One region of the Litorimonas sp. WD9-15 genome, then DNA from elsewhere that is predicted to be linked to it. Evidence: predicted binding sites of a transcription regulator. Region 1 holds the regulator's gene; the other holds the start of a gene.
What was found. Region 1 encodes LexA, which represses DNA repair genes until DNA is damaged. Its sites were predicted from a motif close to ATGTTCCNCTTGTGTTCC; they were not measured.

Region 1 (15,396 bases):
AGCAAGGTCTTGTAAGGCAGTGGGGGCACAGCTATGTGTCAACTTTCGAAATCCCCTGCTTCGCGAGGCAAAATGGCCCAGTCCATCGGTGCAAAAATCAGATCCGGCTTTGTCGGCATTCTAGTCGGACTTTTAGTTCTGGCCTTCGCCGTTTGGGGCGTGAATGATATTTTCGTGCCGGGCGTCCGAAATGCCGTTGTCAGTGTCGGCGATGAGAGCGTCTCAACCCGCGATTTCCAGCGTGATCTACAGTCCCGATTGCGGGAAATCGCCGTGCAGCGTGGCGAAGGACTAACGAATGAACAAGCCTATCAACAGGGTATTCACCGCGAACTGATCGGACAATATCAACTCCGACTCGCGATTGAAAAAGATGCAGATGATCTTGGTATTGGTGTGAACCGTCAGGATGCGAAACAATATATCGAATCTTTCCCCGCCTTTAAATCGAGTGTCACCGGTGAATTCGATCGCGACAAATTGGTTCAAGCGATTGGCGGATTGAATAACGGATATTCGATTAAGGCCTTTGAGGAGGACACATTACGCGACCTCCGCCGTGAGCAAACAACAGAAGCTATTGTGGGCGGAATTCAAGCGCCATCGGGTTTTGCAACGCGCTATTTTGATTATGTCTCCGAACAGCGCAAAGCGACGATCCTGACATTGAATAAGGGTGCCGTTCCCGCGCCGGACGCACCGGATGATGAAACATTGCAGGCCTATATTGATGGCAATGCCGTGCGCTACACCGCACCGGAATACCGCAAAGTCACGATGATCCGTCTGGAACCTCAATATTTCCTCCCTGACCTTGAAGTCACCGAAGATGAAGTCCGGGCCGAATTTGATCGGCGCGTGGCACGGGGTGACCTTGGGACACAAGCGACACGAGACGTCATCATTCTGGCGGCGTCTGATGAAACCACCGCGCAGCAAGCCGCAGACCGCCTGATGGCGGGTGAAGCGCCTGAACTCGTCGCGGGTGCACTGGGTCTCGTGGCCCCGGATAGTTATGATGACATCGAGAAAGACACGCTGATTGACTCCGCCACGGATGAAATCGCTTTCAACCTGGAAGAAGGCCAAGCGGCGGCTGGATTAAACAGTCTCGGCGGTTGGGAAGCTATTTATGTCCCGGAAGTCACGCCCGGCACGTCCCCCGTCTTTGCATCTCTGGAACGTGAAATTCGTCAGGAAATCGGCCTGGATAAGGCGAAAGAGAAAATCTTTGACCTCCAGGATTTGATTGATCCCATGACATTTGAAAACCGAACATTGGAAGAAATCGCCGAAGAATTAGACCTCCCCATGGAAAGCTATGATTTCATAGATCGTTCCGGTTCGACTCAGGACGGTCTGCGTCTGGCAGGCAGTACAAATATTCCGGGTATTGCGGCAGATGACACGTTACTGCGGGAAATCTTCACGGCTGATATTGGGCTGGACAGTCAGATTTTCGAGACCGTCCATGAGGGCGCAGTCCTGTTCCGCGTGGTCGATATTATCGACAGTCAGGTCCGCCCACTGGAAGATGTTCGCGACAGTGTCATCGCCGCTTGGACTTCCGAACAAATTCAAGACGCTTTGAATGAGCACGGGATCGCCCTCGCCGGAGAAATTGGTGAAGGCCGGACGCTGGAGGACTTGAGCGAGGAACTCGGGACCGCCGCAACACTCGAGGAACGCGGCATTTCCCGCGCCAATCCGCCCCGCGACATTGATGGTCAAATCGTCGTCGACCTTTTAACAGGAGCGCCGGGCGAAATCAGCCGCGGTGCGGGTGTACAGCCAGAGACTTACACAATTGCGCGTTTGGACACGATTACCCCTAATAGCGACGGCCTTGCGGGAGAAATCCTCGACGTCGTTCAGCGCAATATCTCTTCAGAGATTAGCTTGGATATACAAAATGCCTATCGCCTCGCGATTTTGAAAGAGCATGAGTTGCGCGAATATCCGGATCAAGTGACAACTGTTATGGGTATCGAGGGTCAATAATTCGGCCGTGACGTTACAATTTTCACCTGCACCTGATCAGTTAGACGCCTCCTCCGCGCAGCTTATTTTCGCGCGGGTTATCAATGATATTGACACACCTGTGTCTGCCTTTTTGAAGGCTGCGCAAGGTAAGCCATACGCGTTTCTGTTTGAAAGTGTGACGGGAGGCGAACAGCGCGGACGTTATAGTTTCTTCGGATTCGACCCCGATATCATCTGGCGGAGTGAAGGCGATGCCAGCGAGATTTCGCGCGACGGCGGCGAGTATACGCCCTGTGACGGCAAACCTCTCGACGCCCTCCGCGCCTTGCAAGCGGAAGTTAGCTTCGACCTTCCTGAAGATATTCCACCCATGGCGGCGGGTCTCTTCGGCTATCTGGGTTATGACATGGTGCGGCAAGTGGAGACGCTCTCCACCGCAAAACATGACCCTATCGGGACACCGGATGCGATCATGGTGCGCCCGCGTATCGTCTGTATCTTCGATCAAGTCGCGCAGGAAATCATTATTGGTTCACCTCTTGATGCAGGCGATGATTACGGCGCAGCCTGTGCGCGGATTGAGCGCGTTGCGGCGGACCTCGCCTTGCCTGTTTCCGCCAATACGGGACGCGATGTCACCATTCCAAAACTTGAGCCCGTTCTCGGAACAGACGGTCCAACATTTGGCCAGCGTGTTGCGAAAGCCAAAGATTACATTCTCGCGGGGGACATCTTCCAAGTCGTGATCGGACAGCGCCTCTCCGCGCCACTGCCAGCGACGCCCTTTGCGCTCTATCGCAGTCTCCGCCGGATGAACCCCTCGCCCTTTCTCTATTTCCTCGACTTCGACGACCATCAAATCATCGGCTCAAGTCCGGAAATTCTTGTGCGTCTGCGTGACGGTGTCGTCACAGTTCGCCCTATCGCAGGAACACGTCCACGTGGGAAAAACACGGCGCAGGATTTGGCGCTGGAACAGGACCTGCTGAATGATCCAAAAGAATGTGCGGAACATCTCATGCTGCTCGACTTGGGTCGAAACGATGTCGGCCGCGTCGCGAAATCCGGAACGGTTCGCGTCACGGAACGGTTCACTGTCGAACGCTATAGCCATGTCATGCATATCGTCTCGAACGTGGAAGGCGAAATCCGTGAAGGACTCGACACGCTCGACGCGCTCTTCGCAGGTTTCCCCGCAGGCACGGTTAGCGGCGCACCCAAAGTCCGCGCGATGGAAATTATTGATGAGTTGGAAGATGAAAAGCGCGGCATTTATGCGGGTGCGGTTGGATATATTTCCGTCAATGGCGACATGGACACAGCTATCGCTCTGCGTACGGCGATTGTGAAAGATGGAACGCTCCACGTTCGCGCGGGCGCCGGCATCGTCATGGACTCCGTGCCGCAGATGGAATTCGAAGAAACCCTGCATAAGAGCGCGGCCCTCTTTCGCGCAGCGGAACAATCCGTTCGGTTCGGAGGGAATAGCTAATGCTCCTCGTCATCGATAATTATGACAGTTTCACCTATAACCTCGTGCATTACGCGCAGGAGCTCGGCGCTGAAACACATGTGGTTCGCAATGACGATATCGGGGTCGGCCAAGCGCTTTCCATGGGCGCGAAAGCTGTGCTGCTCTCCCCCGGGCCAAAAACGCCGACGGAAGCGGGCATCTGCCTAGACCTTATCAAACAGGCACCCGAAGACCTCCCCATACTCGGGATCTGCCTCGGCCAGCAATCCATCGGCCAAGCCTTTGGCGGGAAAGTCATTCGCGCCAAAGAAATCATGCACGGCAAAGTCTCACCCATGCACCATGACGGCACGGGATTATTCGAAGATTTAGAAAGCCCGTTCAACGCAACGCGCTATCACTCGCTCTCTGTCGAACGAGAAACATTGCCCCCGGAACTCCTCGTCAATGCCTGGACGGAAGACGGCGAGATCATGGGCCTTCGTCACGCGACGCGCCCGATTCACGGGTTACAATTTCACCCCGAATCCATCGCGTCCGAGAACGGGCATAAGCTGATCGGACGGTTCCTCGACATTGCGGGGATGCGGTGAGCCTCAATACGGACATCTTCAAAACACTCGGCGCGGGCGACCGACCATCACCGGAAGCATTGCGTGCGGCCCTGACCTCAATCCTGAACGGCGAATCGCAATCGGAACAAGTCAGCGCCCTCCTTCTCGGTCTCGAAATGATTGGCTTGTCCGCACAGGAACTCCGTGTTGGCACAGAAGTCATGCGCGAGAACATGGTCCCTGTAGAGCTAGATTTCGACGTTATTGACATTGTCGGCACGGGTGGGACGGGATTGCATACGCTCTCCATCTCGACTGCAACCGCTCTCGTCTGCGCAGGCGCTGGGGCAAAGGTCGCGAAACATGGTAATCGTGCCGCGAGCAGCCTGACGGGAACCGCCGATACATTTGCAAAGCTCGGCGTGGACCTCGGCATGAGTCCCGCCACAGCGAAACTCTGTATTGAGGATGCAGGCATCGGCTTTCTTTTCGCGCCGAACCATCATCCCGCCATGCGACATACCGGACCTGCCCGCAAAGCACTGGGCATCCGGACATTGTTCAACATGCTCGGCCCGATGAGCAATCCGGCGCGCGCGTCGCATATTCTGCTCGGTGTCTGCGATGATGGGTGGAGACGCCCCATGGCGGAGGCGCTGGCGGAGCTCGGCACCAAACGCGCTTGGGTCGTTCACGGCGAAGACGGGCTGGACGAAATCACGACGACGGGAAAGACATTCGTCTCCGAAGTCCGCGCGGGAGCCGTGCGCGATTTTGAAATTGACCCGCGCGAATTTGGCATTCCGATTTCAGATATGGCGGAGTTGAAAGGCGGCGATCCCGATGTGAATGCGGCAGCGTTACAAGGCCTATTGGACGGCGAAAAATCTGCCTATCGGGACATCGTCATCCTGAACGCCGGTGTCGCCCTGATGATTGCGGGTGTCGCGGAAAATGTCGGTCTCGGCATTGTCAAAGCGACGCAATCCATCGATTCAGGGTTTGCCAAATTGGCGTTAAAGCGACTGACGGAACTCTCGGGGGTGAAATTATGACCTCGGCCCTGATGGACGCGCCGGATGTGTTAAAACGCATCGCCACCTATAAAGCCGATGAGGTCACGGCGTTGAAATCGCAGACCACGATAGAAGTGCTGCGCGAAACGGCAGCCGCTCTGCCCCATCCCCGCAAATTCGAAGATGCGATCAAAGCGGCGTCGGGTCCTGCACTCATCTGTGAAGTCAAAAAGGCGAGCCCGTCCAAAGGCATCATCCGCGAAGATTTCGATCCGGTGGACATCGCAAAAGCTTACGAAGCGGGTGGCGCGACTTGCCTCTCCGTGCTCACCGATGGCCCGGGATTCCAGGGCAGCAATGAAATTTTCGCGCAAGTCCGCGCAGCGACACATCTCCCCCTGCTCCGCAAGGACTTCATGCTCGATCCCATCCAAATCGCGGAAAGCGCCGCGATGGGGGCAGATTGTATTCTTGTCATTCTGGCGATGATTGGTGACGAGACGGCGAAAGCTCTGATGAAGGAGGCCGAAACGCTTGGGTTGGACGCCTTGGTTGAGACGCATGACGAAGCCGAGTTGAAACGTGCAATAGGATTGGGCGCGACTCTTATCGGGGTGAACAACCGCGACCTCCGAACATTCGATACAACGCTCGACACATTTGACTGCCTCTCGGGCTTAGCGCCAAAGGACTGCACACTGATCGCGGAGTCAGGCATTTTCACAAAAGACGACATCACCCGCCTCGCCGATAGCGGCGCGCAAGGCTATTTGATTGGCGAGAGTTTGATGCGGCAGGAGGATGTCGCAAAAGCCACGAATAAACTTATTATGAAATGACTGAGTATTGCTGTGACATGATGAAAGCTGATCTTGAACGGACATGTCCCGATCATCCTGACAGACATGATTGCTCAGACATGGTCATATTTCATCATAAAGATGATGATAACAATGATGAGTGGGGCATCTACATCAAGGATGGTGGACAATCTATTTACAGAATATATTTCTGCCCTTGGTGCGGCATTCAACTAGCAACGCAGGATGATGACTGATTTGCCTCACTTTTGATGTGACTTGACAATCAGCAGAACATCCGTAGAACAAAAGGCGATGTTGCTGATTTGTTCGGCCAAAATACGGAGACCGCTATGCTGACCCAGAAGCAGAGAGACCTGCTCATTCTCATTGATAAACGGATTAAGGCCGTGGGTGTACCGCCCTCCTATGATGAAATGAAGGATCAACTCGGTCTGGCGTCGAAATCCGGTATTCACCGGTTGATCTCAGCATTGGAAGAACGTGGCTTTATCCGCCGCCTGCCGAATAAGGCGCGGGCGATTGAAGTTTTGAAACTGCCGGAAGGTTATGATGAGGATAATGCGCTGACACCTGTTGCGGCCAATGACACATACGAAATTCCGTTTGTTGGCAAAATCGCGGCGGGGCTGCCCATTGCTGCCATTGAGGATAGCCACAACCTGATGGCTGTCCCACCCTCCATGATGGGCAATGGCGACCACTACGCGCTCGAAGTTGAAGGTGAGTCAATGATTGAAGCGGGCATTATGGACGGCGATATTGTTGTCATCCGCAAGGCCAATACAGCCCGCAATAATGAAATTGTAGTGGCCCTCGTCGATCAGGACGAAGCGACTCTCAAGCGCATTTACAAAACGGGTAATGAGATCGAGTTGATTGCGGAGAATAAAGAGTTTCCGACAAAGACCTACGGTCCGGACCGTGTCGAGGTTCAGGGTGTGCTCGTAGGGCTCGTCCGCAGCTACCAGTAAGTCAGATATTTATGGATTATGCCAAAGCCGCCGCTGTCCTTCGGGGCGGCGCGCGGCTTTTGTCGTTAGAGTGTCTTTCAGATAGACGTCCAGCGCACCCGTCTCCCATAATGTTGTTTCGTCAATCAGAACTGAATCGCAGTTTCGACGCGCCACGGGTCCGGCCCGCCTGACCGAGAGGATGACGAGATCAGAGGTTTCGCATTCTGCCGGCACTTCGGACGGGCTCTGTAAAATTGAGATTTGCCAAGCTCCAATCCTCGCGCGGCATGCCAGCGCATCGCATTGCGCGAGACTGTCCTTGAATGGCAACCAATCGACGTCGTTCAATCCCGCACGCTGCGCGAATTGATCGCGGCCATATCTATCGGGGCGGCGTGAATCGACGAGGAGGATAGGATCACCCTCACCCGTATCCGGCATCTGCCAGAACGCGACTTTGCCGTCTTCGGAAATACGGAGGTCAGGGACGTCCGCGCTGTTCCAGCCCGCGAAACTCATGAGCATCATTAACAGGCCCGCTAATTTCATCCACCGCCTAGCAATGCAGATGATCGCAAACCCCAATCCGTAAACCGGTAGAACCCAATCGGGCGGCGCGGGGATGTAAGCCATAGCCCCCGGCCAGCCCGCAACCCAATCTGCTGCCGCGAGGATAGGCTCCATCGCCTGCCCCATCAGCCAGAGCGGCACGCGTTCCAAACCCAGTGGAATTGCGAGCAGTGAGATAACAGCCAGCGGCATCACGGCCAGCGAAAAAAGCGGCATTGCCAGAAGGTTACCTATAAAGCCATATTTGGCGAAACGGTTGAAATGGAACAGTGCAAACCCACCCGTCGCAAATCCGGCGACGAGGCTGGTGACACTCAGGGAGGTGAAGAAGTTCACGCCTCTACGAAATCGCGTCGGTTGAACATAGACGGGCCGGATGGATTGCCAATATTGGTAGGTCAGGACGAGTGCGGCGACGGCCGCGAATGACATCTGGAACCCGACGGAAATCAGGCTCTCGGGGTGAAGCGTGAGCGTGAGGAGTGCCGCCACGCAAACGGAGCGCATGGAGACCGCCCGCCTGTCCAGTATGACGGCAAGAAACACAATCACCGCCATGACCCAGGCGCGTTGGGTCGCGACCGATGCACCGGACAGAACGAGATAGGCCGTCGCCGCGATTATTCCGATGACGGCTGCGGGCTTGCGCACATCATATCGGCGCGAGAGCGGCAGGATACAGGCGAGCAGCAGCGTCATAACGGTAAACGTCCCGCCCGCCAGCAAGCCCATATGCAATCCCGAAATTGCGAGAATATGCGCCAGACCTGCGACGCGCAGGTTCTCCGTCTGCTCCTCGGGGATATAGCGTCGGACACCGGTCATCAGAGCTGCTTGAAGTCCTGCTGTTTCAGCCGGAGCCACTGCCATAACCCGGTCTGCAAGCCCAAACCGCCACCGAACAATCGCTCGTCTGGTCGAATCGACAAGGCCAAGCTCCGCATCGCCCTGTTGCCGCGGCGCGCCATATCCAAATCCGTAACCCCCAATGCCCTTGAAATAGGCCGCCTGCGCCGGATCATATCCCCCTGGCACGACAGGTCCGGGCGGAGCCTTCATAGCGGCCAGCCAATTGATTGTATCGCCTGCAAGGATGGGCGGATCGGGCGCTTTGGTGACGCGGATGCGTACCCGCTTAGGCGTTTCGGCGTTGGATAATCGTTCGATGTCCAGAACCTCGATCACATAGCGCTCGCTTCGCCCCGATTTCTCGATCGCGCTGACCCAGCCCTCGACGCGGTAAGTATATTCCTGAACGGGGAGACGCGGCGTTTCGGCGGCAGCACTGTGCCAGAGGCTCCGCCCAAAACCGAGTGCGATCAGGAGCGCAATCCAGACCAGCCCCTGCCCCACAAAATCCTTGCGCGACGATACGATCCACAAAACGGCAAAGCCCAGAATAGCTTGCCCCACCAAGATGACGCCAGGTTCTTGCGGCAGCGCGAAATAGGCGCCGATCCCGACTGCAAATGCGATCACGCCCGTGTTAAAATCCGGCTCGACCTGCAGACGGGCAGCCCACCGCGCAAACTGCCTTTCCGCAGGTCCGTCATGCGGCCAATCCCGCGCAAAATCGCTATTATCCCCGAACATCCCGTGCCATAGAGCGACGAAATTCAGGAACAATGCAAGCGAGAAAGTCTTATATCTGTATGAGCCACCCCGTCGTCACACGTTTTGCCCCCTCGCCCACCGGATATTTACATATTGGCGGGGCCAGAACAGCCTTGTTCAATTACTATTTTGCCAAGAAAATGGGTGGGACATTTCGCCTGCGCGTGGAAGATACTGACAAAGCCCGCAGTACGGAGGATGCGACCCGCGCGATTCTCGACGGGATGGCATGGCTCGGCGTCAAACATGATGGCGATGTCGTCTATCAAAGCCGCAATGCTGACGACCACGTCGCCGCCGCCGAGACGATGCTGGCAAATGGCACGGCCTATCGCTGTTATGCGACTGATGAAGAGGTCGACGCTCTCAAAGCCGAAGCCCGCGAAAACAACCGCGCCTTCCGTAGCCCCTATCGCGACAGCACGGACGAAAAAGACGCCCCCTTCGCCGTTCGCTTCCGTGTGCCTGAAGGACAGACCGTTATTCAGGATCATGTGCAGGGCGAAGTCAAATGGGACAATTCTACCTTTGACGACCTCGTCCTCCTGCGTGCGGACAGAACGCCGACTTATATGCTGGCGGTTGTTGTGGATGATCACAATATGGGCGTGACCCATGTCATTCGCGGCGACGATCACCTCATCAATGCCGGACGCCAGACACAGCTCTATCAAGCTTTGGGTTGGAACGTCCCACAATGGGCACATGTGCCTCTTATTCATGGGCCGGACGGAAAGAAACTCTCGAAACGTCACGGCGCACTCGGGGTCGAAGCTTATGAGGATTTGGGCTACCTGCCTTCCGGTCTTCGTAATTATCTGATGAAGCTGGGCTGGTCCCATGGGGATGTAGAAATTTTCCTGACGGATGAAGCCCTTACCGAAGCGTTCTCGCTTGATGGGATTACAAGTTCTCCCGCGCGGCTTGATTTCGACAAAATGGACTTTATCAACGCGCAGCATATGGCGGAGATGTCAGATAATAATCTGATGACACTGGCCCTGCCCTTCCTCGAAAATGTTAATATTGGCCCGCTGGACGCGACGGTTTCCGCCCGTATTCTCGCCGCCATGCCGACACTGAAACCTCGCGCAAAAACGCTGCCGGAACTGGCCGACCAAGCGCATTACCTGATGGACATTCGCCCCCTCGAAATTACGGGGAAAACGGCCAAACCGCTCAAGCGTGACGGCGCGATTGAGATTGTCGAGGCTTTGACTCAAGGCTTCAAATCCCGCAAAGACGCGCCATGGACGGCAGACGCCCTACAGGCCCTGCTCACAGACTTTGCGACTGAACGCGAACTTGGCTTTGGCCGTATCGGACAACCCATCCGCGCGGCCCTGACCGGCGGCTCACCCTCGCCCGATCTATCCGTCGTTTTGGCCCTGTTGGGACAGGACGAGACAATCGGGCGTCTGGAAGATGCCATTTCGCAATTCAAATCGTAAGAATAATAAAAAGGTAAAGAGAGATATGGAAAACAAGATCACGCAGACCGGCACGGCCACGATGACAATCGACGGAAAGAGCTATGACCTCCCGATCATGAAGGGCAGCATGGGCGCGCCTGGCATTGATGTTCGCACACTCTATAAACAGACGGGCCATTTCACATTTGATCCGGGTTTTACCTCGACCTGTTCCACAGAAAGCCAGATCACCTTTATCGATGGCGGCGAAGGGCAATTGCTTTATCGCGGTTACGACATTGAGCAATTGGCGGAACAATCCACCTCGCTGGAAGTCGCCTATCTCCTCATCAATGGTGAGCTGCCGACGAAATCGGAATTCGAAACCTTCGAAAACACGATTACCAATCACACCATGTTGCACGACAAAGTCGAGAGCTTCTTCCAAGGCTATCGCCGCGACAGCCATCCGATGTCCATGCTCTGCGGAACAGTCGGCGCACTCTCCGGTTTCTACCATGATGACCAGCACACGACCGAAGATGAGGCCCGGAACGTCGCGATCCACCGCATCATTGCGAAAATTCCGACACTCGCGGCGCGTTGCTACAAATATCGCGTTGGTCAGCCACATGTCTATCCACAGAATGACCTGTCCTATGCGGGTAACTTCCTGCGCATGTGTTTCGCCGTTCCGGCCGAGCCCTATGAGGTGAACCCGATTATCGAACGCGCTATGGATAAGATTTTCATCCTGCATATGGATCACGAGCAGAATGCATCGACATCAACTGTGCGTCTCGCCGGCTCATCCGGTGCGAACCCATATGCCTGTATCGCGGCGGGTACGGCCTGTCTCTGGGGTCCGTCCCATGGCGGTGCGAATGAAGCGGCGTTGAATATGCTGAAGGAAATCGGCACTGTTGACCGCATTCCGGAATATATCGCCCGTGCGAAAGACAAGAATGACCCCTTCCGCCTGATGGGCTTCGGTCACCGCGTTTATAAGGCGACTGACCCGCGTGCGAAAGTTATGCGCCGCACGACCCATGAAGTCCTCGGCGAGTTGGGTATTACCAACCCCGTCCTCGAAGTCGCCATGGAACTTGAGAAGATTGCGACAAGCGAAGAATATTTCGTCAAACGCGGTCTCTATCCGAATGTCGATTTCTACTCCGGTATCGTCCTCTCCGCCCTCGGTTTCCCAACCGATATGTTCACCGTCCTCTTCGCCCTCGCACGGACAACGGGTTGGATTTCGCAGTGGAATGAGATGTTGGAAGACCCAACACAGCGTATCGGACGCCCGCGTCAGCTTTATTCCGGTGCGACAACCCGCGACTTCGTCCCGATGGACAAGCGCTAGTCGAGAATTTGAAGAATGGCTTGCGCGGCTCTCGCGCTGGCCGTTTCATCCGGCTGACCCGCCATTAATCGGGTCTGTTCCAATAACGCGTCGCGTGCAGCGGCGCGTTTTTTTGTGTCTGATAAGTATGGGATGAGCGCATCTGCCAAGGCCTCGCCCGTGACCTCATTCTGCAAAAACTCCGGCATCAGCTTTTCATTCGCGGCGATGTTCACAATTGAAATATGGTTGGGCTGGAAAATCCGGCTGACAATTGCATGGGTCACGGGCGACATCCGATAGGCCACGACAGTAGGTACACCCGCACAGGCCAATTGCGTTGTCACGGTTCCTGAACAGGCCAGCGCCGCCATTGAACAGGACATCGCATCCAGCTTCGCCGATTCAGGGAGAAGGATCATATCATTCATGCGCAGGTCTTTGGCCGCCTGCGCTCCGACTTCTTTCGCGACAGATTCGGAGACGGGACAGAGAATGGCAAGGTCCGGCAGACGCTGCCGTAAAATCTGCACTGCGTCTGTAAATGCAGGCGATAACCGGACGACTTCGCCGACGCGGCTGCCGAGGAAAACGGACAATATTGGACGGTCGCTAAGATTATATTGCTGTCGCAATTTATTCGGATCACCCGCACCATAATCCGTATCGAAAACAGCATTGCCGACATAATGCGTGTCTAAGCCGTGGGGCGTGAACCAATCCGGCTCAAAGCTATGTATCGCCAGAAGTCCGTCAACGTGATCGGCTAAAACCTTCGCCCGCTTGGGTCGAGTCGCCCAAACCTGCGGCGCGACATATTTGATGATCTTCCCATTATATCCTGCTTTTCGCAATCGCTTGGCCAGGCGGATCATGAAGCCATAACTGTCAATAAGAATGACGGCATCCGGCTGCGCCTCGAGAATGCGCGCCGTACTTTGTTTTAGCCCTTCCAAGATGACCGGAATTTTTGTCAGAACTTCTGTAAACCCTATAATGGCAAGACCTTCTGTTGGCATCTGACTTGGTATGCCAATCGCCTGCATTTTTGGACCACCTATACCGGCGAGTGAGAGCCTTGGTAACTCAGCTCTGAGCGCTTGCGCCAATTCCGCGCCGAGATGATCAGCAGAGGGTTCAACGGCAATGAGGTAAATTCTCATGTTTTCGGCGGTAGGCCCGCAATGAAAAGGCCAGCTTCATCCGCGAGACGTGTGGTTTCCTCGCGTTCCATCACAAAGGCACCCCCGGCCTCTGCAACAATACCTGCCAGGCCGGCTTCCGCCGCGTGGCGTACCGTTGCAGGCCCTAGTGTGGGCAGGTCGACGCGGATATCCTGCGTCGGCTTCACGAGTTTTGCCAAAACACCAATACGCGCGTCAGCTGTACCACGTAATTCGAGGGGTAAATTCAAGAGCCTCGTCAACATGGCATCTGTGCCCTCCTGCGCTTCGACCGCAAGTACCACGCCCCGCGCGACGACTGCGCCCTGACCGATATCCATAGCACCAATGGCAGCCGCCGTTTCGCAAGCTTTCAACGCATCGGACAGATGCGCCTCTGTCAGGGCAATTGAGCCGATCACGCCTTCGGTTAGCATGAGGTCGGCACAGACTTCTTGCGGGGAAATAATCCCGAAGCCCTCATCTTCGAATAGCGACAAGACCTGACGCATGAGTTCATCATCACCGCGCCCCGCGGCTTGGATGACTTTGGGAAGATGACGGATCGCTTTGAAGTCGGGTTTTAACCGTTTGAAATCGGGGCGCTTTACGATTCCTGCAAAACAAACATGTGTGCATTTGGCTTTCTTAAGCCGCCGGACCATTTTTCCAAATTGTCCTAGGCTTAACCGATCCGCTTTCGGAAATTTTCCCTCTGCCACGAAGGGATCAAGCGCGATGATAAGACCTAACTCACCGGACTCCTCTGCCGCGGCCGCGACATGGTCCGGCAAGGCCCCACCGCCCGCAATCAAACCGATCCGCAAGTTAGCGTCCGTTCTGTGGCATGGAGAGCGACCGGTTGCCCTGCTCGCGGATAAACTCGACAATTTCATTCACGAGCTCATGATCAGCATAGAGTTTCGCCGCATCCGCGAGGCGTTCCGCAAAGGTGCCTTCCTGAGCGAATAAAAGGCGATACGCCGCGCGAAGTTCGCGGATCGACTCACGTGAAAATCCACGGCGTTTTAAGCCCACAACATTGAGTCCCGCCAAATGGGCTGCATTCCCGAGAACAAAACCATATGGAATAACGTCACCAATCACGGTCGCCATACCGCCGACAAACGCATGCGCCCCAATGCGTGTATGTTGATGAATAGCGCAGAGCCCACCCAAGACGGCATGGTCACCAATTGTGACATTCCCGCCAATTTGTGCGCCGTTCGACACGACGACGTGGTTTCCCATCTGACCCTCATGCGCGAGATGCGTGCCCACCATGAAATAACAATCATGGCCAATACGCGTAATCGGCTTGCCAATATCTGTGCCCGGATGAATATTCACGTTCTCACGAAAGATAGATCGCGCCCCGATCTCAATCCCGACAGGGCCACCCTTATGTTTTAAATCCTGCGGCGGATAACCCATGGAAACAAAGGGATATAGGATACAATCCTCTGCAATTTTGGTGTTCCCCGTCAGATTAACTTGCCCGACAAGATTAACACGGTCGCCTAAAACGACATCCGGTCCCACCACACAATAGGGCCCAATCGTGACACCGTCCCCCAGTTGCGCCTTCGAATCAACAAGGGCTGTTTCATGTATCGTAACGCTCATGGCAGAGCCTTACATCGGCATTTGCGTCGCCGCAAACTTCACGTCGACCGCGCGAGCCCCATTTACGTCAATATGGCCTTGGAATTTATAATATCCGCGACGGTGGCGTAGGATTTCAGCGTGAATATGCATAACTTCGCCGGGTTTGACGGAACGGCGGAACTTGGCCTCTTCAACACCGGTGAACGCAATGAAATGATCTGACTTCAAGCCGCCTTGCAAACACACAATTAACGCACCCGCTTGGGCGGCGGCCTCAATCATTAAAACGCCCGGCATGATGGGAAGGTCGGGGAAATGACCTTTGAAAATATCCCAATCAGTATCGACCAGAGTCTCGGCAGAAATTGATGTTTCATCTGCGACTAAGATGCGATCAATGAATAGCATCGGATCCCGATGCGGCAGGAAAGTTTGAACGCCATCGCGCTCTATCGGAAAGACATATGTCATTTTTTCGAGAGCTTCTTCAGCGTTGCCACATTCCGCATATGTTCACGGATCGGCATGGCGGGCACACCGGACCACATTTCTCCATCAGGAATATCGCTCATCGCGCCACCAAAAGCGGCAAGGATAGATCCCTCACCAATATTCACATGATCGGCCGTCGCCGCACGACCGCCAAAGAGCGCTTTCTTGCCGATGCGACAACTGCCGGATACGCCGGTATGTCCGGCCAACATGGCCCCTTCATCGATAAACACATTATGTCCAACTTGAACCAAGTTGTCGATTTTCACGTGGTCCATTAGAACCGTGTCGCCCAATTGTCCCCGATCAACGCAACTATTGGACCCGATATGAACGTCGTTATGGATCACGACTCGACCCAGATGGGGAATGTTAAATAGCCCGTGTT
Region 2 (15,396 bases), 650 kb from region 1:
CTGCGGATTTGGCGTCTTTATTATCCCGCCACATTTGGGTGTAACCGGACTCGTCGAGAATTTGTTCAGCTAAATCCGTATGTTTTAGATCGCCAAGCCGGGCCCGCCAACGGTCGAGGTCGAGGCAGAAGGACCGCAGGGACGTGCGGGCTTTCCCGCGGATTTCATCTGTCTTGGTGAGTTCACGCGTGGCGGCTTCAAGCGGCACGCCCATGGACCGTGCGGCGCGTTGCAGTTTCTGGATCGAGGTTGCGCCAATCCCGCGCTTGGGCGTGTTGACGACGCGTTCAAAGGCGAGGTCATCCGTGTTCGAGACGAGCAGGCGCAAGTAAGCATGTGCGTCACGGATTTCTTGCCGCTCGAAAAAGCGGGGGCCGCCAATGACTTTGTAAGGTAGGCCGATTTGAATGAAGCGTTCTTCGAAACTACGCATTTGGCGGGAGGCGCGAACGAGAATGGCTACATCCTTGTACTTACGACCTTGCGACCGCCAATTTTCAATTTCTGTGCTGATGATGCGGGCTTCGGCCGGGGCATCCCATACGCCCACGACCGAGACTTTATGGCCGCCAGAGTCTTCGGTCCAAAGCGTTTTGCCGAGACGGTCTTCATTCGCAGAAATCAGGCCGGAGGCGGCCGCGAGGATATGTTCTGTCGACCGGTAATTGCGTTCCAGCCGGATGACTTTCGCACCGGGGAAGTCCGTTTCAAAACGCAGAATATTGTCCACTTCCGCGCCGCGCCAGCCATAGATCGACTGATCGTCATCCCCGACCACGCAGACATTATTCGACCCTTGGGCCAACAAGCGGAGCCAGAGATATTGGCAGACATTCGTGTCCTGATACTCGTCGACGAGGATGTAGCGGAATTTGGAGTGGTAACGGGATAGGACATCAGGATTGTTCTGAAAAATCGTCAAATTGTGCAACAGCAGATCACCAAAATCCGCCGCGTTCAAAACTTTCAACCGATCCTGATATGTCTTGTAGATGAGTTGTCCCTTGCCCTCGGCAAATTGCTGTTTGTGGCCGGGACCTAACTTGCCCGGTGTCAGACCTTTGTTTTTCCACCCATCAATGAGTGACGCCATATAGCGGGCGGTCCATTTCTTATCATCAATTCCTTCCGCTTTGATGATCTGCTTCAGCAGACGGATTTGATCATCTGTGTCTAAAATGGTGAAGTTGGATTTCAGCCCAACGAGCTCCGCATGGATGCGCAAAATCTTCGCAGCAATGGAATGAAATGTACCAAGCCAAGGCAGGCCTTCCGTTGTCTGACCCAACAGTCCTGACACACGGTGGCGCATTTCCCGCGCGGCTTTATTCGTGAAAGTCACGGACAGAATTTGCGACGGATAGGCCAGTTTTTGGTTTAGGATATGGGCGAGGCGACAGGTAAGGACTCGAGTTTTCCCCGTACCCGCTCCCGCCAAGACCAAGAGCGGGCCTTCCGTTGTTTTCACAGCATCCGCTTGTTCCGGATTTAACCCTGCAAGGTAGTCTGCAGGTTCAGCCGCCCCGGGACGCGTTGGCATCGCCATTTGCGAAATACTGCGCGAGCTGGGCGGCGGGGGCGCGGGACGAAAGGAATCAGGTTTGGACATCGCAGTGAACATAGGTGCAACATGTGAGTTTGGCTATGGGCGGTATGTATCGCAATCGTGGTCTTACAGTCTAACAAATGAATAAGGTTTTGAGCTTTGCGCTCTTTACTCGCATTTCAATCTCCGACAGGAGGCTCCTATGAAATATCTTGGTTATCTCATTCTTCTGGCGGGTGTCTTGGCGGGCTATCTGGGTCTTCGCGTCTGGCTTGTCTTCGTTCTGGCGTTCCTGTCGACTTTCGCCTTTGCCTCGGCGCGGCGCAATGTTCTCCAGAACACGCCGCAAGCGCCGGACAAGAATATGGTACTAGACGGGATGTTTCTGTTCTTCTCGCAAATCCTCGTGCTGTTCGCCGTCTATCTGCTGGGCGTGTTCATCGCGAGTCCGGGCGGGGACCTCTTCGCGGATTTCCTCAGCGGGAAACGGGTCGGACCTGACGCCGGGATGACCGAATAGCGTCATAGGCAAATACCCCGACGCCGAGCCAGATAAAGCCGAAACAGAGGGCATGGGCCAGTGTGAACGGTTCGCCGAAATAGAGCGCACAGCCGAACTGCATAGTCGGGCCGAGATATTGGAGGATGCCAAGCGTCGAGAGTTTGATCCGCCGCGCGGCAAAGGCGAAAGCGAGAAGGGGCAGCACGGTCAGTGGCCCCGCCAGAACGAGTAGAATATCCGTCTCAAGCCCCGCATTATTCCACGCCAGACCGTTCTGTTGCGACAGATAATAGAGCGTTCCGATCGCTGGGAGTAGCAGAACCGTCACTTCGATGAAAAGCCCGGGCATCGCGCCCACGACGATATATTTCCGCAAGACGCCATAGGTCGTAAAGGTCACGGCGAGGATGAGCGAGATGGCCGGAAAGACGCCGCCCTTGAAGGTCAGAATGGCGACGCCGATACAGGCAAAGGTAATGGCGAGCCCTTGCAACGCGCTCAGTTTTTCCTTGAAGAACAGCACGCCGACCAGCACGTATAGGAGGGGATTGATATAATAGCCGAGACTGCCTTGGAAAATTTGCTCCTGTTGAATAGCCCATATATAGACGCCCCAATTGATCGCGAGAGCGATGGCGGCAATCGCCAGAAGGATAACGGTTTTGGGCGTGACGAGTGCTTTTATCGTTTCCGCAATCTGCTTCCGAAACAGGAGAATCAGAAGACCGAAGGGCAAGGACCAAACAATACGGTGGGCGAGGATTTCAAGTGCGGGCACATGTTTCGTCGCGACGAAATAGATGGGAAACAGGCCCCAGATCGTATAGGCAGTCAGTCCTGCAATCAGGCCGGCTCTGCCTTCATTTGTTTCGGGCTGTGGGGTTGGTCCGGCCATGCTCGCGCCTTGTCACGGTCTGGCCGCTTTGCCAACTGAAAACAGGATGTTGACTTGAAACGGAGATCCGCTAGATAGCGCGTCTATTACGAGCAGGGGTGGTCCCGTCGTTGTAATCGCTACCTCAAGGTGAGGTGAGCCGGGCCACGTCAAACAGAAAGGACGCGACACTATGTCAAAGCGTCAGAGTGCAAAATATAAAATCGACCGCCGTATGGGCGAAAATATCTGGGGACGTCCAAAATCGCCCGTGAACAAGCGTAGCTATCCTCCGGGACAGCACGGTGCGAATGCCCGTCGCGGTAAAATGTCTGATTTCGGTACGCAGCTCCGCGCCAAGCAGAAGCTCAAAGGCTATTACGGTAACATCACGGAAAAACAGTTCCGCAAGACTTATGACCAAGCCACACGGATGAAGGGCGATGCGTCCGAGAACCTGATCGGCCTGCTGGAGCGTCGTTTGGACGCCGTTGTATACCGGTCCAAATTTGTCCCAACTGTCTTTGCCGCACGTCAGTTCGTCAATCACGGTCACGTCTTGGTCAATGGTAAGAAGGTCAACATCCCGTCCTACCGTTGTAAAGAAGGTGACGTTGTCGAAGTTCGCGAAAAGTCCCGCACAATGGCACTGGTCTTGGAAGCTCTCGAGTCGTCCGAGCGTGAAATTCCGGACTACATCTCTGTTGATCCAAAGGGTATGCAGGCGACATTCGTTCGCACGCCGTCTTTCGACGAAGTGCCTTATCCGGTCCAAATGGAACCAAATCTGACGGTGGAATTCTACTCCCGCTAGGGAGCTCACCTCAGACCAAATTCAAAGCCCGCTGCGCGAAAGCGTTGGCGGGCTTTTTATTGTCTGGACCAAACGACGCGGTACGTAATCTCTGGCCCCGGTAAGGTCACTGTATCTTCGAAATGGTAAAAGCCGTTTTGTGGGAAGGCAAACTCGCGCACACCCGCTTGTCCCTGCATGATGGTCACAGTTTTCGCTGTAATTGTTATGAAAATTACTCTATTAAATTGTAAACCCTTAATGAGTGGGTTTGTTAATCATGCGGGCTCAGCTTCGTGCCCATATGATACGATAATTCTCATTTGGATTGGGAAGTTGAACACGTTCCTGAAAATAGTAAAAACCGGTATTGGGGAGCATAAAGCTCTGCGTCCCACGCGTTCCGTCAATACGGATGGTTTTCTCGCTCACGACTTGGCACTCGAAAATTTCAACAATCCAAAGCCGTCGACATTGTCGGATCGCCACATCCATTTTCGCGCCTTTTGGTAGATTATACCGAACTTCGACGCTCTGACCGGCTTGCATATAGGCGCGCTCCAGCTGGAACATATCGATATAAGGGCCGATTATAGACCCGAAAATACTGTCGCGTTCCAATCCGGCTTTTGCGGGTCGCGCTGTGTCACTGGAGGCGAGTTTGATGATTTGAGACGGATTAAAGAAGGCGGGAATATAATGCAGCCCGACATAGATCATCAGGCCGCCAAACAGTAATGATAGACCCGAGAAGATTGACCGCAGATATCCCATCTGCTTCCGCTGTCGCGCCGCAGTCCGGTCATTGAGGTATTCCGCGTGAAACCCTCCGATACCGGCTTTTCGTTTTGATTTGTGGTTAATTCCGAACCGCGCCATCGTCCGTCCTCCTTCTGCCATGCCCCCCCGGCACAACTTGATGCGAAGGTAATAGCAGAGACGGGTTAGCGTCGGTTTAAATGAGGATTAGCGTTTGGTTTACCGTCTAAGCGGCTGTTTCAACACCTTTTTCTGTGAGCATTGTCTTCAACTCACCATTTTCGAACATCTCGCGGACGATGTCACAGCCGCCAATGAACTCACCTTTGACGAAGACCTGCGGGATTGTCGGCCAATTATTAAACTCTTTGATGCCCTGACGAATCTCCATGTCTTCTAGGACATTCACACTCGCGTAGTTGACGCCGAGATAGTCAAAGACCTGGACGACGGTGGAAGAAAAGCCGCATTGCGGAAAAACGGGTGTGCCCTTCATATAAAGCACGACGTCATTCTCGCTGACGGTTTTCTGAATTTGCTCTTTGGCAGACATATCGGTTTCCCTGTTGTTTCAATCGGGATGTGGGGGTGGGGCGAGGGGAGTTCAACCCCGTTACGGGGTGCGCGTTTCCAAAGCCAGTGCATGTAACTCACCATCCGCGCCGTCCATCTTGCCCTTCAGGGCGGCATAGACGAGTTGGTGCTGTTTCACGCGGTTGAGGCCTTCAAATTCGGAGCTGACGATTACGGCTTTCCAGTGATTATTGTCTCCCGCCAAATCGATCATCTCGACTTCGGCATCGGGCATGGCCTCTTTGATCATAGCTGCGATCTTATCGCCTGCCATTGCCATTACGCGTCTCCGTTCATGAGATTGGGGAGCCATGCCTCATTAGCCGCGCGGAGCTTTTCCAGCGAGACGTCGAACGCGCCGTCCGCTTTGATCCGGTCCCCCCCGACGGAGCCGACGATTTGGGCCTCAATGCCCTTAGCTTTGGCGGTCGCAATAACGGGGTTTACCGAGTTTTCTTCCACAGCGAGGAGGTAGCGGGCCTGATCTTCACCAAACAACCAACCATGAGTCTTGCCATTGGTCGGCGCGACGATGTGCATCCCTTGTCCTGAGGCAAAAGCCATTTCGCAGGCTGTTACTGCTAAGCCACCATCAGAACAGTCGTGGACTGCGTTGACGCGACGGCCACGAATGAGCTTGCGCACATAATCACCGTTCAGCTTTTCCGTCGCGAGATTGACCGGCGGCGGCGCGCCGTCTTCACGGGACAGTATTTCGGAGAGATAGATAGAAGAGCCGAGCCAGCCTGTCGTATCTCCGATGAGGATCAGCGTATCGCCAGCTTTGGCGCCCTTGAGCGTCATGTGTTTTTCGAGATCGGGGATAAGTCCGACGCCACCCACAGCCGGGGTTGGCGGAATGGCTTGACCATTGGTTTCATTATAGAGCGAGACATTTCCGGACACGACGGGATAGTCAAAAGCGTGGCACGCTTCGTTCATACCCTCAATCGCGCCGACAAATTGGCCCATGATTTCGGGCCGTTCGGGATTGCCGAAGTTCAGGCAGTCTGTGATCGCAATCGGGTCTGCGCCAACGCAGGTCAGGTTGCGCCACGTCTCGGCTACGCATTGTTTTCCGCCTTCATAAGGGTCTGCATAAACATAACGGGGTGTACAATCCGTCGTGATGGCGACGGCTTTCTTGGTGCCGTGAACGCGGACAATCGCGGCGTCCCCACCGGACTGGCTACTATCGACCGTGTCGGTCATGACGTGGCGATCATACTGCTCCCAAATCCAGCGTTTGGATGCGATGTCCGGCGAGGTCATAATGCGGAGCAGGGCGTCATTATAGTCCTGCGTTTCGTGAATATCGCGAGCTTCCAGCACCTCGCGCGCATCCGTTTTTACATGTGGACGATCATAATTTGGCGCGTCATCGGCCAGCGGCGCAATTGGAATATCACAGACCTTCTTGCGCTTATGTTTCAGGACGAGGTTACCCGTATCGGTCGTCTTCCCGATCAGAGCGACATCCAATTCCCATTTTTCGAAAATGTCATAGGCCAGCTTTTCCTTGCCCGGCTGAATGACCATGAGCATGCGCTCTTGGGATTCTGAGAGCATCATCTCGTAAGCCGTCATATTCGGCTCACGCTGCGGGACTTTGTCGAGGTTGATTTGAATGCCTACGCCGCCCTTATCCGCCATCTCAATGGAGGAGGAGGTGAGTCCCGCCGCGCCCATATCTTGAATCGCGATAATCGCATCTGTCGCCATGAGTTCGAGACAGGCTTCAATCAGGAGTTTTTCTGTGAACGGGTCGCCGACCTGAACGGTTGGGCGTTTCTCATCACTATCATCGTCAAATTCCGCAGACGCCATGGTCGCGCCGTGAATGCCGTCGCGGCCGGTTTTGGAGCCGACATAGAATATGGGATTACCGACACCCTTGGCAGCGGAGAGAAAGATATTATCGGCTTTCGCAAGACCAACACACATCGCATTGACGAGGATGTTGCCGTTATAGCCCTTATGGAAATTCGTTTCCCCGCCAACCGTTGGTACGCCGACGCAATTACCGTAGCCTCCAATGCCCGCCACGACGCCACTGACAAGTTGCTTTGTCTTCCAATGGGTGGGTTCCCCAAAACGGAGCGCATTCATCAGTGCAATTGGACGCGCGCCCATCGTAAAGACATCGCGCATGATGCCGCCAACACCCGTCGCGGCGCCTTGATAAGGCTCGATGTAAGACGGATGATTATGGGACTCCATTTTGAAAATAATCGCGTCGCCATCATTAATATCAATGACACCCGCATTCTCACCAGGGCCTTGGATAACCCGGTCACCCGTCGTCAGGAATTTCGCGAGGTGTCGGCGGGAAGATTTGTAAGAACAATGCTCCGACCACATGACAGAGAAAATACCCAGTTCCGTCAGGTTCGGCTCCCGCCCCAAACGGTCCAAAATAATGGCATATTCACTCTCGGATAGGCCATGCTCGGCCACAATCTCGGGCGTAATTTCACTTTTCTTGGCCATCAGATTGACTCAATAATAGATTTGAACAGGCCTAGCCCGTCTGTGCCGCCATGCATGTCGTCTATGGCGCGTTCGGGGTGGGGCATCATGCCGAAGACATTGCCAGCCTTGTTGACGATACCCGCGATGTCATTCAGCGACCCGTTCGGGTTACTGACATAGCGGAAGGTCACACGGCCTTCTTTTTCAATCCGGTTAAGGGTGTCCTTATCCGCGAAATAGTTCCCGTCATGATGGGCGACAGGGAAGGTGACTTCGGATTTTGGCGCATAGTGTTTCGTATAACGCGTATTTGCATTTGCCACTGTCAGGCGTTCCGGACGACAGACAAATTTCAGATTTTTATTCCTCATCAATGCACCCGGTAACATTCCGGCTTCGGTCAGAACCTGAAAGCCATTGCAGAAACCTGCAACGGGCAGACCCGCCTCAGACTTGGCCTTAATGTCGCGGACTATGGGCGAGCGGGAGGCAATCGCGCCGGAGCGCAGATAATCACCATAGGAAAACCCACCGGGCATGACGACGAAATCTATCCCGTCGGGTAGCTCGGTCTCGCGATGCCAGACCATGATGGGCGCACGGCCCGTGACTTTTTCGAGGGCCACCGCAGCGTCGCGGTCGCAATTCGAAGCGGGGAAGCGGATGACGGCGGTTTGCATTATGGTTGCATCTCGATGCGGTAATTCTCGATCACCGTATTGGCGAGGAGCTTCTCGCACATCTCTGTGACGCGGGCTTCTGCGGCCTCTGCATCTTCGCCGTTCAGCGTGAGTTCGATGACTTTACCCTGCAACGCATTCGTGACTTCATCAAAGCCGAGATCGTTGAGGGAGCGGGCAATGGTCCGGCCCTGTGGGTCAAGGACGCCGGGTTTCAGGCCGACATATACGAGTGCTTTCATGGGTCTAGTTCCTAATCATCATTCGAGACGACCGAGAGTTTCGGCGCGGATTTATTATTGGCTTCTTTCAGGATGCCGAGGCGTGTGGCGACTTCGGTATAGGCTTCAGTCACTTCGCCGAGGTCGCGGCGGAAGCGGTCTTTGTCGAGTTTTCTATCCGTCTCGCGGTCCCACAGGCGGCAACTATCCGGGCTGATTTCATCGGCAAGGATCACCTGATGCGCGGTGACGCCATTGTCCATTTGAACGTCCAAGCGGCCAAATTCGATTTTGAAGTCTATAAGCTTAATCCCGATCCCGCCAAACATACCTTGAAGGTAATCATTGATACGAAGTGTCATGGCGATCATCTCGTCCAATTCACCGGGTGTGGCCCAACCGAATGTGTGGATGTGATCCTCCGAAATCAACGGGTCGCCAAGGTCATCACGCTTCAGGCAGAATTCAACAACAGAGCGGGGGAGTTTTGTACCTTCTTCCATGCCAAGCCGTTTAGCCATCGTTCCAGCTGCAACATTGCGGCAAATAACTTCCAGCGGGATGATTTCCACCTTCTTGATCAACTGCTCGCGCATATTCAGGCGTTTGATGAAATGGGTGGGGATACCAATTTCCGCGAGGCGCATCATGACGAATTCGCTGATGCGGTTGTTCAACACGCCTTTGCCGTCAAGAACAGCCTTTTTCTGCGCGTTAAAAGCTGTCGCATCATCCTTGAAATATTGGACGAGTGTACCCGGTTCAGGTCCTTCATAGAGGATCTTGGCCTTGCCTTCGTAAATCTGCTTGCGGCGGCTCATCATTTGACTCCGACTGCGACACCGAGTCGTGACCCCGCGCCAGTTATGCGTCCCCTTAACCTTTGCTTGACGTGGCGACAATGCACGCAAGCGCACTATTTGGGGATTTAACAGCTTGAAGAGGGCCGTCGTCGACCATAGATGAGAGGTAACAGATACGCCTGCCTATAAGGACATGAACATGAGCACTTTTGATGAACGCAGCAATGCACAGGAAACCAAATTCGTTCTCGACGCCGGGAAAGAATTCAAGGCCGAAGCCAAACGCAACAAAGCCCTCGGTCACTGGGCGGCCGGCCTGATGGGAAAATCCGATGCGGAAGCCGATAAATACGCGCTGGAAGTCATCATGGCTGATATGGAAGAGGCCGGAGATGACGATGTCTTCCGCAAGCTGCGCAAGGATCTAACAGCGGCAAATTGCGATATGTCTGATAAAGCTATTCGGGATCGTATGGCGATGGAGTTGAAAGCCGCACGTGAAGAGGTGTATGGCGTTTAAGCATGCAAGGCTTCGGAGATTAAAGAATTATATCAAGATAGGGTAATAGCTCTAGACTGGCGCAAAATTGCGCCAGTTTTAATCACAGAGTTCCGGTCCTTTACTGGAGTTCCGGACGTGCTCCACACGTTGTCGTACTGCGTTTCGTTCCTTTCCCTTTACCCTCTTGAATATCAGCGGGAAAATCGCCCAAATCTCCACCAAGCGAAATGACGTCTTGCATTCCATCAGAGACGGCCAAATTGTAGCTTATACCCGTTTCTTTCACGTCGGCTGTTCCGGCATTTCCCCTGACAACCCAGCGCGCGCAGCTCTCGACAAAATCCAGTTTAAGGTCTGCGGGATCGGCATCTGAGCCCCCATCTTGCGGAGAAATGGCAACGATGAGCTGCGCCACCTCGTCACTTTCTGACTGAAAAACATTCGCATTGAGTGTGAAGTCTTCGCCGGTCCCGTTTGGCGTCAAGTCGAGCGCGAGTTCAATAGTTTCAACATTGGAAAATGTTGTCACACCGCCATTCGAAAGTAGGTCTCCGGACTGATCTTCATCCAGATTTACGCCTGCGCGTATCAGCTTTTCGATAAAGCCTACTTCCTCGCCGGATGTGTTTAAAAGCGTAGCCTCCACATGATATTCCATACCCGCAACACTTTCAGGATCAGCGAAGGTGACAAGCGATTTGAATGTGCGGCCCAGAAATTTTGGTGTTTCTGCACTTAGGACAACGAGCGGCATTGCGTTGGCCCGATCCGTAACTACCCCGTTAAGCGTTAATTTGGCATCGGGGTCTGTTGTGCTTGCATTTGCAACGAGTCTGATATCCCCACGATTGGTCTCTGCGAAGCGAAGACGTCCGATTTGCAGCGTAGGTTCCTTTCCACCAAATTGCGTATTCGAGGAGGAAGTCGTTTGCGTTCCGGCCAGAGGCCCCTGAATGGAATTTGTCTTGAGGCCAATCAGCCGCAATATCGAACCGTCAGCAAGCTCGAAGCCGGATGTTTCGTCACCACCTGATTCAGCGGTTCTTTCAGAGTACTCAGACTCCAGATCGAGTGTGTCCGGCGCGGGACCTTCAAACGGTTCTTCGAATATAAGACCTTCAATGCAAGTGTTTAGATCGTTCTGTGCTCCGTCATTGGCTTTGAACCTCAGCAATACATCACCATCATTTTGCATGAAGGCTCTCGCGCGAATATCTGTTTCACCTATTTTGACAGCTTCCCCGCTTTCCCCTAATTGACGAATATTGACCTGAGTTCTTCCACAGGGTGACTTGAAACTTAGCCGATCAGCACCATTCATACTTTCGGCAGGGAGAGGTATTGTAAGTCGTGTCGCAGACGGTTCGGAGATTGTTGATGCAATCGTTTGATCCTCTCCAGTAGGGGATTTTATGGCGAAGATTAATTCTATATTTGTATAGCCAATCTTCACTTCCTGCGCATTTGCACTCGGTATCCAGCCGGATTTGAATGTGTCTATAGATAGGCTCGTCGGCGCGTTAAGCATAGCTGCCGAAGCTAAAAGTCCTGAGAGAATGGATAAATGTTTCATGATCGCCCTTTTTAAAACAAGGCGACATCCATATTAAAAATCTTGCGCCGCCACTCACTTTTTTAAAAATGACATCCAGTCTGTAAAGGCAAAATTCACACCATAAATATGTTATATCGGATTATTCGGTTCCGGACAGGTCAGATCAAAGGTTTGCGCATTCTGCTGTGCTGCACCTTGTAAATTACGGATGTGCATCGCCATCGACTCGGCGTCATAATTCATGTTCACGCAACCGAGAGTTTGCTTTGTATCGCCGTCAATAATGGCCGCAAATCCCGTCACACCCAGCCACATATTATATTGCTGGACAATCCCGCGATCAAAAACGGCATTGGCATTATAGTCGCCCGACCCACCGGAAATATCGATGCGTAAATATTCGATACGGGGATCGCGCAGGCGGTTGAGGGCTTCATCCAGAAGCGGATTGACGACCTTGCACGGCGCACACCAATCGGCGTGGAACATCACCACATAGACGTCGGGCGTTTGCACCGGATAAGCTTGGCTATTGCCACCTAAACCAAGCGCAAGAAACGCGGCGGGTAGAACGGTTTTCAGAAGATGTTTCATGCGGGTGCTCTAACATGTGGCTATGAATATGACCTGAAAATTTCACTCACGATTGGGTGAGGGGATAAGGCTGTCAAACATAAGAAAAGCCCGAAACCATAGGTTCCGGGCCTCTCCCTAGACATCGTTATCGAAACTTACTTTCCGAAAGGATCGACATTATGCGGTGCGGGGCACTGCGTTGTTTTTGTCGAGATCGACGCACGGCTCATGTAAGCAGAACCTGTAGATGTTGCGGCCATCTGACGGATTTTTTCAGCCATTTCATTGGCGGAGAATGTCGAGTTGACACAACCGATGACACGCTTTGACTCGGCGTCAACAACAGCGGCGAAACCGGGCAGGCCGACCCACTGGTTAAAGACTGGAACGATGTCGCGGTCAAAAGCGTCATGTGCGCCTTTTTCCCATTTTGCTGCATTGGATGTGTCGATGACGACTTCCTCTGCATTGACGCCGGACATGGAAAGCGCAGCGGCGAGCTGTCCGTCCAGACGGGCAGAGTTGTTATCCTGTGCATTACGGAAATTGACGACGTAAACGTCAGGGTTAGCCGCGAAAGCTGGTGCGGCGAAAGCTGTTGTGACCACGGCTGCGGCCAAGACTGTAGTGAGAAGTTTCATGATCTGATCCTTTGTCTCAGGTTGTTTGTTTCTAGGGTTCGCGTTTGTTTTTGTTATGGGCCGATGTGTAACGACCATTGGTAAACGTTCCCCAAATTCCGCGTTAAGAGACGGTTTAGGATGGTTGCTGAAACTGTTAAGATGAGTGTTAGGGTGCTGAAATATAAGCTGAATATTTTTTTCAGTCGAAATCAGATATGGTTACCCTGCGGTTAAAGTGCGCAGGCTGCCATGAGGCTTCAGCAAATTTTAAGGTCATAATGACCGGACTCTGACGAATTGGTCAGAGTGTTTAACCAAAGGTAAGCAGAAATCGCGTTCTATTCGCCGAAAACACGACTGAAAATCGTGTCGACATGTTTGAGGTGGTACACATCATCAAACATATCGCGGATTTGATCCTCTGAAAGGAGGGCCGTCACCTCTTCATCCTGCAGGAGGAGATTGAGGAACGCCCCGTCACCCGCATCACCGGAAGTCCTGAACATCTCCCACACCTTCATGGCATTACGTTGGACGAGACGGTAGGCGCTCTCGCGTTGTTCTCCGGCCTGTGTCAGCGCGAGGAGAAAGCGTTGCGAATTGTGTAGCCCACCGAGGCGGTCCATATTCTTGCGCATTTGATCCGGATAGACGACGAGATTTTCGATCACGCCCGCCAAACGGTACAGGGCGAAGTCGAGATGAACGGTCGAGTCCGGCCCGATCCCGCGCTCGACAGAACTGTGCGAAATATCGCGTTCATGCCAAAGCGCGACATTTTCCATCGCCGGCATGACCGCCATACGGACGAGGCGCGCGAGACCCGTCAGATTTTCCGTCAGAACGGGATTGCGCTTATGCGGCATGGCAGAGGAACCTTTTTGGCCCTTGGAGAAGAACTCTTCGGCTTCTAAGACTTCGGTCCGTTGCAAGTGACGAATTTCAACTGCGATGTTCTCAATGGAAGAGGCAATAACGCCCAGCGTCGCGAAATAGGCCGCGTGGCGGTCGCGCGGGATGACCTGGCTGGAGACGGGCTCAATCGCGAGGCCCATTTCTTTCGCGACATGTTCTTCGACGGCCGGATCGATATTCGCGAAAGTGCCAATCGCGCCGGAAATGGCGCAGACGGCAATTTCCTTACGGGCTTGGACGAGGCGTTCGCGTCCGCGTGCGAACTCGGCATGAAAGCGCGCGAGCTTGACACCAAAAGTTGTCGGCTCGGCATGGATGCCGTGACTGCGGCCAATCGTGATCGTCTCTTTATGTTCCTTGGCCCGCTTTTCCAGCGCGGCCAGAACGCGATCCATCCCGATGAGGAGCAGGTCTGTCGCGCGGGCCATCTGCACGGACAGCGTCGTGTCGAGAATATCGGATGAGGTGAAACCCTGATGCACGAACCGCGCATCCTCTCCGATGAAACTGGCGAGATGGGTCAGGAATGCGATGACGTCATGTTTGACCTCACGCTCGATCTCGTCGATTTTGGCGACATCGAATTTGGCCGACCCGCCGCGCTTCCAGATGTTTTCTGCAGCTTCCTTTGGGATTACGCCCAATTCGGCCAACGCGTCGCAGCCATGCGCTTCGATTTCGAACCAAATTCGGTATTTCGTGGCCGCCGACCAGATGGCCGTCATTTCGGGGCGGGCGTAACGTTCGATCATGCCAAAAAACTTTCTGAGACTCACCTATATATATGCGCCGCCTTGGACATCAGGCGGCGGGTCAGGTCAAGGTGTCGACTAGCTTTCGTTGCGGGCTTCTGAGGCCGCCCAGTCCTTTGGCAAGGTCACGCGGACCAGCATGTAGAAGATGAAAGCCAAGATATAGGCGCCGAATGTAACATACATGGCAAGGCGTGTAGCCTCCAACTCCACATTGCCCGCACCCAGAAAGACATCGATCATCGCGCCCGCAAATGTCGGTCCGCCGCCCAGTGCGATCATGTTCAGCACAAAGAAAAAGAGCGCCGTCGACATTGCGCGGAGTTTGATCGGCGCGAGGGTCTGCGCAATCGCAAAGCTCGGTCCCAGATAGACGCCGAGGCAGAGTTGCAGCGCTGCGCCTATGACGAGATGCATGACGACGGTTGGCGCCCAAAAGGTTGCGATTGCGAGCGGAAAGGCCAACAGGATCGAAATCGCGGGAATGGTGCCATAGGCGCGGATATCCGTCTTGGACCGCCAATCGACGAGCTTTGCCCCGAAATAGGTCCCTGCCACGTAGAATGTCCCGTTAATTATCCCGATCCAGATAATGATCGTTCGGAAACTGAACTCCGGATCGAGGAGGCGAAGATATTTCGTCTGAAAGCCGGAGACGGCGTAACTGGCAAAACTCGCAAAGGCGATGCCCAGCGCCATCCACCACCAACTTTTGATCTTGAGAATTGTCATCACACCAGGTTGAAGTGTGAGAACAAACATCATGATAATGAAGAAGGATGATAAAATTGCATAAATTGGAAGCACTTTCCCCGAGAGAATTCCAAGCCCTAATATTGATAATAATCCGCCAAATATGATGAAGCGTGGAAGAAGATTGGCCTGTTTCCATGAGTCAGTTATAGGGATATAGCCGGACGGAAGGGTGCTGGCTGACTCCATCGCGCCGCGCCGCGGCTCACGAATGACGAGCTTCACAATAAATGCCAGCACTACGCCCGTCACACCAAGGATGATAAAGATGCGACGCCAGTTCACCTCATTCGGGTCGGCGCCGAGCAAGCTCGCTGTCAGGAAATAGGCCGACATAATCCCAAGCGGAATGCCGAGCGAGTATATTCCAAGGGCTCCAGCGCGTTCTGTCTTCGAATAAAAATCTGAAATCATGGAGTGAGACGGTGGACTGCCACCGGCTTCACCAATCCCGACGCCAACACGGGCGAGGGCGATATGCATGAAGTTTTGTGCGA

Region 2: the regulator LexA is predicted to act here: its motif matches at 1,615-1,632, upstream of ACP9M6_RS11775 (ATP-dependent helicase).

The regions. Positions count from the first base shown of each region.
Region 1 covers NZ_CP189850.1:1,827,393-1,842,788, reverse strand. Annotated here, with positions in the region: gene ACP9M6_RS08655 (SurA N-terminal domain-containing protein) at 73-2,001, shown strand; gene trpE (anthranilate synthase component I) at 2,009-3,475, shown strand; gene ACP9M6_RS08645 (anthranilate synthase component II) at 3,475-4,050, shown strand; gene trpD (anthranilate phosphoribosyltransferase) at 4,047-5,066, shown strand; gene trpC (indole-3-glycerol phosphate synthase TrpC) at 5,063-5,866, shown strand; gene ACP9M6_RS08630 (DUF6980 family protein) at 5,884-6,084, shown strand; gene lexA (transcriptional repressor LexA) at 6,181-6,822, shown strand; gene ACP9M6_RS08620 (ComEC/Rec2 family competence protein) at 6,832-8,967, opposite strand; gene gltX (glutamate--tRNA ligase) at 9,027-10,439, shown strand; gene ACP9M6_RS08610 (citrate synthase) at 10,465-11,766, shown strand; gene lpxB (lipid-A-disaccharide synthase) at 11,763-12,908, opposite strand; gene ACP9M6_RS08600 (LpxI family protein) at 12,905-13,735, opposite strand; gene lpxA (acyl-ACP--UDP-N-acetylglucosamine O-acyltransferase) at 13,737-14,534, opposite strand; gene fabZ (3-hydroxyacyl-ACP dehydratase FabZ) at 14,544-14,987, opposite strand; gene lpxD (UDP-3-O-(3-hydroxymyristoyl)glucosamine N-acyltransferase) at 14,984-15,396, opposite strand, start outside.
Region 2 covers NZ_CP189850.1:2,482,038-2,497,433, reverse strand. Annotated here, with positions in the region: gene ACP9M6_RS11775 (ATP-dependent helicase) at 1-1,609, opposite strand, end outside; gene ACP9M6_RS11770 (hypothetical protein) at 1,749-2,066, shown strand; gene rarD (EamA family transporter RarD) at 2,023-2,943, opposite strand; gene rpsD (30S ribosomal protein S4) at 3,116-3,736, shown strand; gene ACP9M6_RS11755 (hypothetical protein) at 4,004-4,615, opposite strand; gene grxD (Grx4 family monothiol glutaredoxin) at 4,701-5,027, opposite strand; gene ACP9M6_RS11745 (BolA family protein) at 5,088-5,327, opposite strand; gene purL (phosphoribosylformylglycinamidine synthase subunit PurL) at 5,327-7,537, opposite strand; gene purQ (phosphoribosylformylglycinamidine synthase subunit PurQ) at 7,537-8,199, opposite strand; gene purS (phosphoribosylformylglycinamidine synthase subunit PurS) at 8,199-8,441, opposite strand; gene purC (phosphoribosylaminoimidazolesuccinocarboxamide synthase) at 8,453-9,241, opposite strand; gene ACP9M6_RS11720 (DUF1476 domain-containing protein) at 9,423-9,743, shown strand; gene ACP9M6_RS11715 (hypothetical protein) at 9,844-11,298, opposite strand; gene ACP9M6_RS11710 (thioredoxin family protein) at 11,410-11,874, opposite strand; gene ACP9M6_RS11705 (hypothetical protein) at 12,012-12,497, opposite strand; gene purB (adenylosuccinate lyase) at 12,818-14,146, opposite strand; gene ACP9M6_RS11695 (spinster family MFS transporter) at 14,225-15,396, opposite strand, start outside.